One region of the Clostridium sp. 7_2_43FAA genome, then DNA from elsewhere that is predicted to be linked to it. Evidence: a T-box and tRNA genes for the amino acid it is inferred to sense, from the RefSeq annotation. Region 1 holds a T-box; the other holds one or more tRNA genes.
What was found. The T-box of region 1 lies ahead of leuS (leucine--tRNA ligase). A T-box ahead of a tRNA ligase gene usually reads a tRNA of that ligase, here a tRNA-Leu.

Region 1 (5,360 bases):
TAATATAATTTTGCTATATATTTTATTCTTTGGAATATACGGAATAGTTAAATACTATATTGAAAAGTTAAATAAGCTATATTTAGAAATATTTTGTAAAATAATATTTTGTAATATTTCTTTATTTATATCTATCTTTGTATTTAAGTCCTTTATAGCAATAGAAATAACAAAGCTTCCACTTTGGTTGTTATGGATTATAGCACAACCTGTATTCTTAATTTTTGATTATGCATTAACATTATTAATTTCATTTTATATGCAAAGAATACACAATAGAATTTAAATTAAATGGGCTAGATTTTATTATAAAATCTAGCCTATTATTAACATTTATAAAATTTCTAATTTATTAATCCAATATGGAAAATAATATTTCGATAACTCCTTCAATCATATCTCCTGCCGAAGATTCAAAAAATCTTTTTATTTTACTATCCTTCTTTTTAACATTGTTGATGTTATTTAAATGTTTATTATTTCTTTCTTCTGGCGATGAGTTGTAAAAGTAAGCTTCCTCATATGATTTTATTTCTTTAAATAAAATTCTATTTTCATCACTCTTCAAAATCTTATTCCCCCAAAACTTTTTATAATATTTATCACTATATTTTCTTTAACCAAAATATAATATCTATAATTTATAGTATATCATATTAATATTTTCATTCCATATCTTTAACAAAAGTCTTTTTATAAAATATTATAAATACAGTAATTGTTGTTAGTGCCGCTATTATATCAGAAATAGGTTCAGCAAATAATACAGCCTTTAACTTATCTTCAAAGAACATTGGAAGTATGAATATAAGTGGAACAAGTAAAACTACTTTTCTAAGTAGCGCCATAATAAGTGATATTTTAGCTTGACCTAGTGCTAAAAAAGTTTGTTGACACGCTATTTGTGCCCCAAAAATAAAGATTCCTCCAAAAAATATTCTCATACTCCATGAAGTTATTTCTACAAGTTCTGGCTTATTATTAAATATCCCAACAAAAACTTCTGGGAATACCATTAAAGCAGCCCACATAATAAAAGTATATGTAAGACAACTTGTTAATAATAATTTAAAAGTCCTTTTTACTCTTTCTATATTTTTAGCACCAAAGTTATAACTTATTATAGGCTGTGCTCCTTGCGAAAGTCCCATTAATGGTAAAGTAACAATTTGCATTATACTACTCATTATAGTCATGGCACCAACTGCTAAATCTCCACCATAAAGTTGTAACTTATTATTCATACTTATTAATACTAGACTCTCAGTTGATTGCATTATAAATGGCGAAACTCCTAAAGCTACTATTGGTAGTAATACCTTGAATTTAGGCGCTAAATAATTTACTCTTATTTTTAGTATGCTCTTTTTCCCAAATAAGAAAGTTAATACCCATATTGCAGAAACAAATTGCGAAAGTATAGTTGCTAAGGCAGCTCCCTTAACACCCAAGTTTAACTTAAAAATAAATATAGGATCTAACACTATGTTTATTATAGCTCCTATCACAACCGTAACCATACCAATTTTAGCAAAACCTTGTGTATTAATAAATGGATTCATCCCAAGAGCTATTTGCACAAATACTGTTCCTATTAAATATATAGTTAAATAATCAACTGCATATCCAATAGTTGCATCACTAGCTCCAAAAGCCCATAATAAATCTTCTTTAAATATCAAAAAAACAATTGTACATATTAATCCAATAATTATTAAAGTAGAAAAACTATTACTAATAATCTTTTCTGCACCTTCATTATCTTTTTCACCCATTTTTATTGCTGCAAGTGGAGCTCCACCCATACCTATAAGTGCAGAAAATGCTGATATTATCATTATAATAGGAAAAGCAACACCAACTCCAGCCATAGCCACTTCTCCATTTACCATTCTTCCTATAAATATTCTATCAACTATGTTATATAGAACATTTACTAATTGTGCCACTATAGCAGGAAGAGCTAAGCTTAATAATAGTTTTCCTACTGAACCTTCTCCCAAATTAGTCTTACTTCTAGACATATACTTCTCTCCTTATCGTACCTATATTCATCTTCTATACAAATTATTTTGCAATAATTAAACTTATATAATGCTTAACTATATTATAATTAAGATCATTTTTAATCATAATTACTACTTATACAATATAATACTACTAAACAGAGAAATATTAAACGTAATCTAATATAATACATACAAAATTTACATTTTAAAACACTTACTTTTATATTACTTCTTTCCCAAATGGCATTAATGATAATTTAGCTAATTTTAATGATTGCTTTGCAAATGGTATTCCAATTATAGTAATACATAAAAAGAAAGCACTAATTAAATTTGCTATACACATTTCAAGTCCACCAAATATAAGCCATAGTATATTAAGTAATAAATTTAAACCACTATCATTCTTAGTAACAATCTCTTTTCCAAATGGCGCAAATTGTAAACCAGCCATTTTAAAACATTGAAGGCCTATTGGAATCCCTACTATAGTAATACACCATAATAATCCAAACCCTAGCCATGCTAGTGCATTAAAAAGACCTCCAAATATAATCCAAATTAAATTTCCTAAACAAGACATCCTTGCATCCCCCTTTATTTTAACTCTATATATGATTTAACTGAATTAATGCACAGTTTTCTATAGCATTTATAGAATTTTCCTTGCAATATTTTAATATTTCATCACTTTCAGCACCTGGTTGTATTAATACGTTTTTTATTCCCAGCTCTTTTGCTTCTTTTAAAAACTCTATTCCATATTTTGCATTTATACATAAATCAATAGCTTCTATATTATATGGAACCTCTTTCAAATTAGTGTAAATTCCCTTACCACCTTTAGGATGAATTCCACTTACCATATATCCTTTTAACTTAAACTTATTTAAAATTTCATTTGCATATTTAGTCTCATTAGAAACATCACCTATAACAACCCAGTTTTTAAGTTTCATTAACTCTCCTATATTCATCTTCTTTTACCTCCTTTTAAGTTTTATATGATTAATATATCCAATTGCTCCTTTTTCATCAACAAATTTCTTAATATATTTTAATTCATATAATTTCCTATTTTGTGGTTGTTGACTTATATTGTAATAAAATATATAATTGAGTATATTAAAATTATATATTTATTGCTTTGATTAGGAGTAGTATTATAAAGGTTATCCTCAAGAGAGCTGTTGGTTGCTGTAAAACAGTGTTTAACTTATAAGAACTTGCCTATGAGCTTACTTGTTAAAAGCAAGTACGGGAGAACCGTTATAAATTTGAGTGAGAAAAATATTATTTTTTCTAATAAGAGTGGTACCGCGAATATGTCCTTCGTCTCTTAATTGAGATGAAGGGCTTTTTTATATTATTTTTTACTTTTAAAGGAGGAATTATTGTGGCTAATTATGGAACTTCCATAGATAAAAAATGGCAAGATAAGTGGGAAGAAACAAATCTTTATAAGTTCGACCCAAATAAGGAAGGAGAAAAACTTTATGTTTTAGAAATGTTCTCTTATCCTTCAGGTAGCCAATTACACGCTGGTCACTGGTTTAACTATGGACCTGTAGATTCATGGGCTAGAATGAAAAGAATGCAAGGATATAATGTATTTCAACCAATGGGATTTGATGCATTTGGACTTCCAGCTGAAAACTTTGCAATAAAGACAGGAATTCATCCAAAGGATTCAACTGATAAAAATATAGAAACTATGGAAAAACAATTAAAAGCTATGGGTGCTATGTTTAACTGGGATAACGAAGTTATTACTTGTAATCCAGACTATTACAAATGGACTCAATGGGTATTCTTAAAACTATATGAAAAAGGATTAGCTTATAGAAAAAAAGCCCCTGTAAACTGGTGTCCATCTTGTAATACAGTTTTAGCTAATGAGCAAGTTCATGAAGGTGCTTGTGAAAGATGTTCAACTGAAGTAACAAAAAAAGACTTAACTCAATGGTTCTTAAAAATAACTGATTATGCTGATGAACTATTAGAAAAACTAGATACTTTAGACTGGCCAGAAAAAACTGTTGCTATGCAAAAACACTGGATTGGTAAATCTACTGGTGCAGAAGTTACATTTAAAGTTAAAAATTCAGATATAAAATTTGATGTATTCACTACTAGAGTTGATACATTAAATGGTGTAACTTATGTTGTTTTAGCACCTGAAAATCCACTTGTTGATAAACTTACAACTGCAGAATATAAAGAATCTGTTGAAAATTATAAAGAAGAAGCTAAAAAACAATCTGATATAGAAAGACAATCTTTATCAAGAGAAAAAACTGGTGTATTTACAGGTTCTTATGCTATAAATCCTATAAACAATAAAGAAGTTCCAATTTGGATTGGAGATTATGTTTTATCAACTTATGGAACTGGAGCTGTTATGGCTGTTCCTGCACATGATGAAAGAGATTTTGCTTTTGCTACAAAGTTTAATTTACCAATAGAAAGAGTTATAACTAACAAAAAAGGTGATAACACTGAATTACCTTACTGTGAATATGGTGTATTAGTTAACTCTGGAGAATTTGATGGATTAACTACTGAAGAAGCTAAAGAAAAGATAGTTGAAAAATTATCATCTATGAAACTTGGCTCTTCAAAGGTTAATTATAGATTAAGAGACTGGTTAGTATCTAGACAAAGATATTGGGGAGCCCCAATTCCTATGATTCATTGTGAGCATTGTGGAACTGTACCTGTACCTGAAGATCAATTACCAGTCGAACTTCCATACAATGTTGAATTTGCTCCAGATGGAAAATCTCCACTTGCAAAATGCGATGAATTTATAAATACAACTTGTCCAAAATGCGGAAAGCCTGCTAAAAGAGAAGCAGATACTTTAGATACATTTGTTTGTTCATCTTGGTATCAATTAAGATATCCTGATAGCAAAAATAGCGAAAAAGCCTTTGATAAAGATATAGTAAATAAAATGCTTCCAGTAGATAAATATGTAGGTGGACCTGAACATGCTTGTATGCATTTATTATATGCTAGATTCATTACTAAAGCTTTAAGAGATATGGGATATTTAGATTTTGATGAACCATTTAAATCATTAACTCACCAAGGATTAATTCTTGGACCTGATGGATTAAAAATGAGTAAGTCAAAAGGAAATACTATTTCTCCAAATGACTATATTTCAGAATACGGTTCAGACGTATTTAGAATGTATTTAATGTTTGGATTTGCTTATATTGAAGGTGGAGCTTGGAGTGATGATGGGCTTAAATCCGTTGCAAGATTTGTAGATAGAATCGAAAGATATCTTGATATAGCTAGAGAAGCTATTGAAGCTAACAATAACAATAAAACTACTTTAGA
Region 2 (5,360 bases), 2.2 Mb from region 1:
AGTAATAGCTAATCCTAAATTAACTACAAATAATGCAAAACCAGTTATCTCAGTTGAAGATAAGATTTATAAGTTAGGAGAAGCAGTAGATTTTGAATCAGGTATCGAAGCGAGAGATGCTGAAGATGGAAATTTATCTTCTGATGTTGAAATAGTTTCAAATAACTATAAAGAAGGTAAAATTGGTAGATTTGAAGTTGTTTATAGAGTAAAAGATAGTGACAATAACATAACAGAAATTAAATCTTATGTAACTATATATGAAGATTTTACAGTAAACAAATCAAAGTTTGGTGAGTTTGATAACTTAGATAAATATAATGAAGAGTTTAAATTTGGAGCTACTTCAGTAACTAACAATGCTGGAAGTTATCCAGGTACTGTTATAGGTAATGCAATAGATGGTAATGGAAATACACATTGGGAAACTAATAAACCAAACAGTGATACATTCAAAAATGAAGTTATATTTGATTTAGGTGAAAGTAAGGAAATAAATAGAATAGCCTATAAAGCAAGAAATGGTGGAAAAGGATTTGCTAGGAAATTTGAAATATACACGTCTAATGAAGCTGAGGGAAATGATTTTATATTAGCAGGTAAAGGTGAATATACTGGAAATGTTAATGATGTTGTAGAGTTTAAAATAGCTAAAACTACAGCAAGAAGAGTGATGTTTAAATTTATAGAAGCAAATCAGGATTGGGCTAGTATAGGTGAAGTATCATTCTATGGAGAGGATATTTTAGCAGATAAGATAAATAATGAACTATTTACTGATAGTAATAAAACAGAAGTTACTGAAAGTTATAATACTCTAGATAAGGTACAAGCTCTAAGGGAAGAAGTTAAGAGCCATCCAGCTGCTAATCTATTTGAAGAAGAATTAGTTAAAGCTGAAGAAATAATAAGAGCTAAGTTCCCAACAATAGATGTTGAAGATATAACTTATGTTAAGTTAAACAGCAATTTTGACTTAACTTCAGGGGTTACAGCAAATGACCAAGAAGATGGTGATATAACTAGTAATGTTACGGTTAATAAAAATGATTTTAATATAAATAAATCTGGAGAATACACTGTGACATATACAATAACAGATAGTGCTGGAAATAAAGCAAGCAAAGATAGAAAATTTGTAGTTTATAGTAATAGTACTTATGTATCTGATATGGAGTGGGATTCAGCAGTATCAGGATGGAAAACTGTAAACAAAGATTCAGCAGTTAACTCAAGTAGTAAAATTAAACTTAAAGTTAATGGCGAAATAAAAGAATTTGATAAAGGAATTGGAGCTGCAACAAATGCAGAAATAGTATATAAGTTAGATGGAAATTATACCAACTTCTCAACATATGTAGGTACTGATAAAAACTACAATGATAATAGAACTACCATAATATTTAAAATATTTGCAGATGGTGAAGAAGTTTATACATCAGATGTAATAAGAAGAGATAGTGAAGCAGAGCTTGTAAATCTAGATGTTACTGGAGTAAAAGAACTTAAATTAGTAGCAGATAATGCTGATGGTAATGGACTTGGAGATTTTGCATCATGGGCAGATACTAAATTATATACTACAAATGCAAAGCCAGAGTTAACTATTCCAAAATCAGTGTCAACAAAGGTTGGAGAGGCGATTGACTTAAATGAAGAGTATACTGCAATTGATGCTGAAGATGGAGATTTAACTTCAAGTGTTGAAGTAACTGGTGAAGTAAACTTTAATAAACCAGGAAAATATCCAATTACTTATAAAGTTCTAGATAGTGATGGTAATGAAGTAACTAAATCAAGAACTATAGCAGTAGTAAACATGGAAGATTATACGTATTTGACAGAATATGATTGGAAATTTACTCAAAATAGCTATGCTGCTCCTAAGAAGGATATATCTACAAGTAATAATGCTTTAAGATTAACTAATGAAGAGGGCAATGAAGTATCATTTGAAAGAGGTATAGGTGCTCATGCAACTTCAACAATAACATATGATTTAAGTGATAAAGATTATGCATTCTTTAGCTCATATGTTGGAGTAGATAGACAAATGTTTGGTACAGTAGGTTCAGTTTCCTTCGAAATATATGTCGATGGAGAAAAGAAATTCGATAGTGGAGTAATGACTTCTAGAGATGCTATGAAGTATGTAGAAGTTGATATAAATGATGCTAAGGAATTAAAACTTGTAGTAACTGATGGTGGAAATGGAATTGGTTCAGACCACGCTACATGGGGAGATACTAAGCTTTATTATGCAAATTCAGAATCCATAGATTATACAGAGCTTTCTAAATTAGTTGAAAGTGCTAAAGGTATAGATAGAGAAGCTTATACTGAAGAAAGTTTAAGTGTACTAGATCAGGCTGTGGGAAAAGCAACAGAAATGATAGAAAATAAAGCATCTACTTATGAAGAAATACAATCAATGATAACTGAATTAAAAGAAACAATTAATAGCTTAAAAAGAGTTGATTTAAATAAAGTTATTGAAATTGAAGATAAGTATCTAAAACAAGATATTCAAAAGGCGCTTGGATTGAGTGGAGATATAACTTTAAAAGATATGCATAATCTAAGGACCTTAACTGGTAGTAGCAGAAGAATTACAAGCTTAAAAGGCTTAGAATATGCTGAGAATTTAGAAGAACTTAATATAGAGCAAAATGAAGTAAGGGATTTATCACCTCTAAAGAACTTAAAAAATCTTAAGGTACTAAATGCTAATCTACAAATAATTGAAGCTGGAATGGCTACAGTAGAAAATAATAAAGTTATACTTAAAGAAAGAGTAGTGTCTAAAAGTGGAGAGGCATTGAAACCTAAGGAAATTATGGTAGGTAGTGAGAAATTAGATGTAGAAAATTCTATAGATGAAAATGGAGACATATCAATAGATACATCTGATATGAAAGCTGGACTTTACGGTGTCTATATAACTTATGAAAATAAAGAAGATAACCATGATGTTGGAATACTTTATATATTTAATATAGAGTAAAACAATAAAGAAGAACTAGCTAAACAAGAAGTGAAAAAATAATATAATATAATATGAATTAATGATCACTAAGAGAAACTTTACTATGTTAAGCTCTTAGTGATCATTAAATTTATTAAAATAATTAAGATAATTAAAGTACATATAAGATATTATTATAGAAATAAAATAACCAAATTTTACAATTTATATTGATTTAAAAAATAATATTTTATATAATATTAATACAAGGTATGCAGATGTGGCGGAATTGGCAGACGCACTAGACTTAGGATCTAGCGCCATTGGCGTGGGGGTTCGACTCCCTTCATCTGCACCATTAAAATATTTAAAATAATATGCGGAAGTGACTCAATGGTAGAGTGTCACCTTGCCAAGGTGAAAGTTGCGGGTTCGAATCCCGTCTTCCGCTCCAAAAGCTTTTTAAGAATATAATATATTTTTTAAAAAGCTTTTTATTTGCCGCTTATTAAGAATATATGTTATTTGATATAAAAGAAAGCTCTTAAATAACTATAGTTATCAAGTCTTGCTTGGTAGTATAGTATTTAAGAGCTTTGTATATTTTATAAATCTAATTTAAAACTAAAGAAATTTAGTAAATCTATGCAATAAATAGTTAGTAGCTTGAATATAAAAGAATGTTTTAGCTAATATTAATACTATGGAAAAGACGTTCCAATTCAAGCTCTTGAAGCATAGCATATGAGTAGAGTTTACCGCCCATGAGGTTTTTAATTATATCTTCTTTAGAATAACCTTCTTTAAATAATTTAAGTTTTTTAATTAATTTTTTTAAAGAAGAATTAGACATTCCTAGAAGAGTATAAAGCTCCTTAGCAGTATAGTAATCTTTGGGTAATAACTTATAGAGTTTATCTTGTAATTCTAGTTTATACCTCAAATCAGTTTCTATACAGTTGTGAGGACCATTTTTTCCTCTATGGTGGTAGTTACAAAGATATTTATAATTTAACTTAATATCGTAGCCACCTTCGTGTTTATGAACTATATGATGAATATCCGCTGTTGCTCCACAAATTTCACAGTGGTACAAAGTCATGCCTCCTTTTTATATCTTTAATAATATTATATATTTTTTGGGATTAATAATCTACAATATAATAGTTTTTGTAATAGATAATATTTAGTATATTTAAGTTATATATAACAAAGTGGTATATTTTTACTAAGTATAAGTGTAAAATTATATTATCAGAATATTGTAATGTAAAAGTGTTTAAATTTACTTTGTTATATTCTTTGAAAATACTTGAAAAGATGGTATAACATACTATATAATATATGTATAGTATATTATATTACTGAGCTGAAAGAAAGGTGATACAGTGAGACATAGCTATGATTCATTTGATTACTGGGAAGAATTGATTAATGAAAACAAAACAATAAGAGGACATATGTTTATGGATAAATTGCCTAATGAAAAAAGTATATATATCCATAGTTTAGTTTTTTGTAAGAATAACGGACTTAATAATACATGGTCATATTTTCCAAATGAGAAAATGTTATTAGGATATATTCAATATTCGTTTTTACAAGAGGCATTTTATAAATGGATATATGGAAAAGAAAGAATGGTTATTAGTATTCCAAACATTCCAGTAGAAAAAATAATCTTAGATGGAGAAAAAAATAAGAAAATATCTAAAGAAGAAGCAGATAATATGAGAAGGCATGTAAAAATGGTAAAGGATTGTTGGTCTTTGCCTAAGGATAAATTAATTAGAGCACTTCAAAGGTTTTCCAGGGACTTTAATAGAACCTGGTATGGAGATAACAGAGAATTTTTATACTTAAAAATTTTTAATACCCCAAAGGATTTAGGGGAGTTTGTAGTAAATTCAAGCTATATGACAACAACTGAAAGGGAATTTAAAGATAGGATTGGTATAAGTATCCCTGAATGGAATAACATATGCGAAAGAGCTAATAAAAATAAGCGTGATGGTGAGAAATTTAGAGATATTTTATTAAAATCACTTACAGAAATAATTTAAGGGAAAATTTATTATTGACAGTAATAATTGTGGAATATATAATATTATTGTCAATAAAATTTGCGGGTGTAGCTCAATGGTAGAGCCCTTGCCTTCCAAGCAAGTTACGTGAGTTCGATTCTCATCACCCGCTCCATATGCGTTATTAGCTCAGTTGGTAGAGCACCTGACTCTTAATCAGGGTGTCCCGGGTTCGATCCCCTGATAACGCACCAAATAAAAAGAGATTACTATGTAATCTCTTTTTTGTATATATAAAAATAAAATAGTTTAAAAATATAATATATAATTTTTTTCACTCCAATGATTGAGAGTAAATCTACATAATGTTG

Region 2: it has a tRNA-Leu gene. The T-box ahead of leuS (leucine--tRNA ligase) is inferred to sense a tRNA for this amino acid. The anticodon was not compared.

Annotation. Positions count from the first base shown of each region.
Region 1 covers NZ_JH815222.1:845,796-851,155, reverse strand. The annotation lists gene CSBG_RS05575 (hypothetical protein) at 1-286, shown strand, start outside; gene CSBG_RS05570 (hypothetical protein) at 353-568, opposite strand; gene CSBG_RS05565 (MATE family efflux transporter) at 666-2,024, opposite strand; gene CSBG_RS05560 (YccF domain-containing protein) at 2,230-2,592, opposite strand; gene CSBG_RS05555 (CoA-binding protein) at 2,618-2,986, opposite strand; T-box leader at 3,148-3,352, shown strand; gene leuS (leucine--tRNA ligase) at 3,406-5,360, shown strand, end outside.
Region 2 covers NZ_JH815222.1:3,051,144-3,056,503, reverse strand. The annotation lists gene CSBG_RS15475 (NPCBM/NEW2 domain-containing protein) at 1-3,004, shown strand, start outside; tRNA gene CSBG_RS15470 (tRNA-Leu) at 3,240-3,323, shown strand; tRNA gene CSBG_RS15465 (tRNA-Gly) at 3,345-3,419, shown strand; gene CSBG_RS15460 (HNH endonuclease signature motif containing protein) at 3,651-4,067, opposite strand; gene CSBG_RS15455 (hypothetical protein) at 4,354-5,028, shown strand; tRNA gene CSBG_RS15450 (tRNA-Gly) at 5,091-5,164, shown strand; tRNA gene CSBG_RS15445 (tRNA-Lys) at 5,168-5,243, shown strand.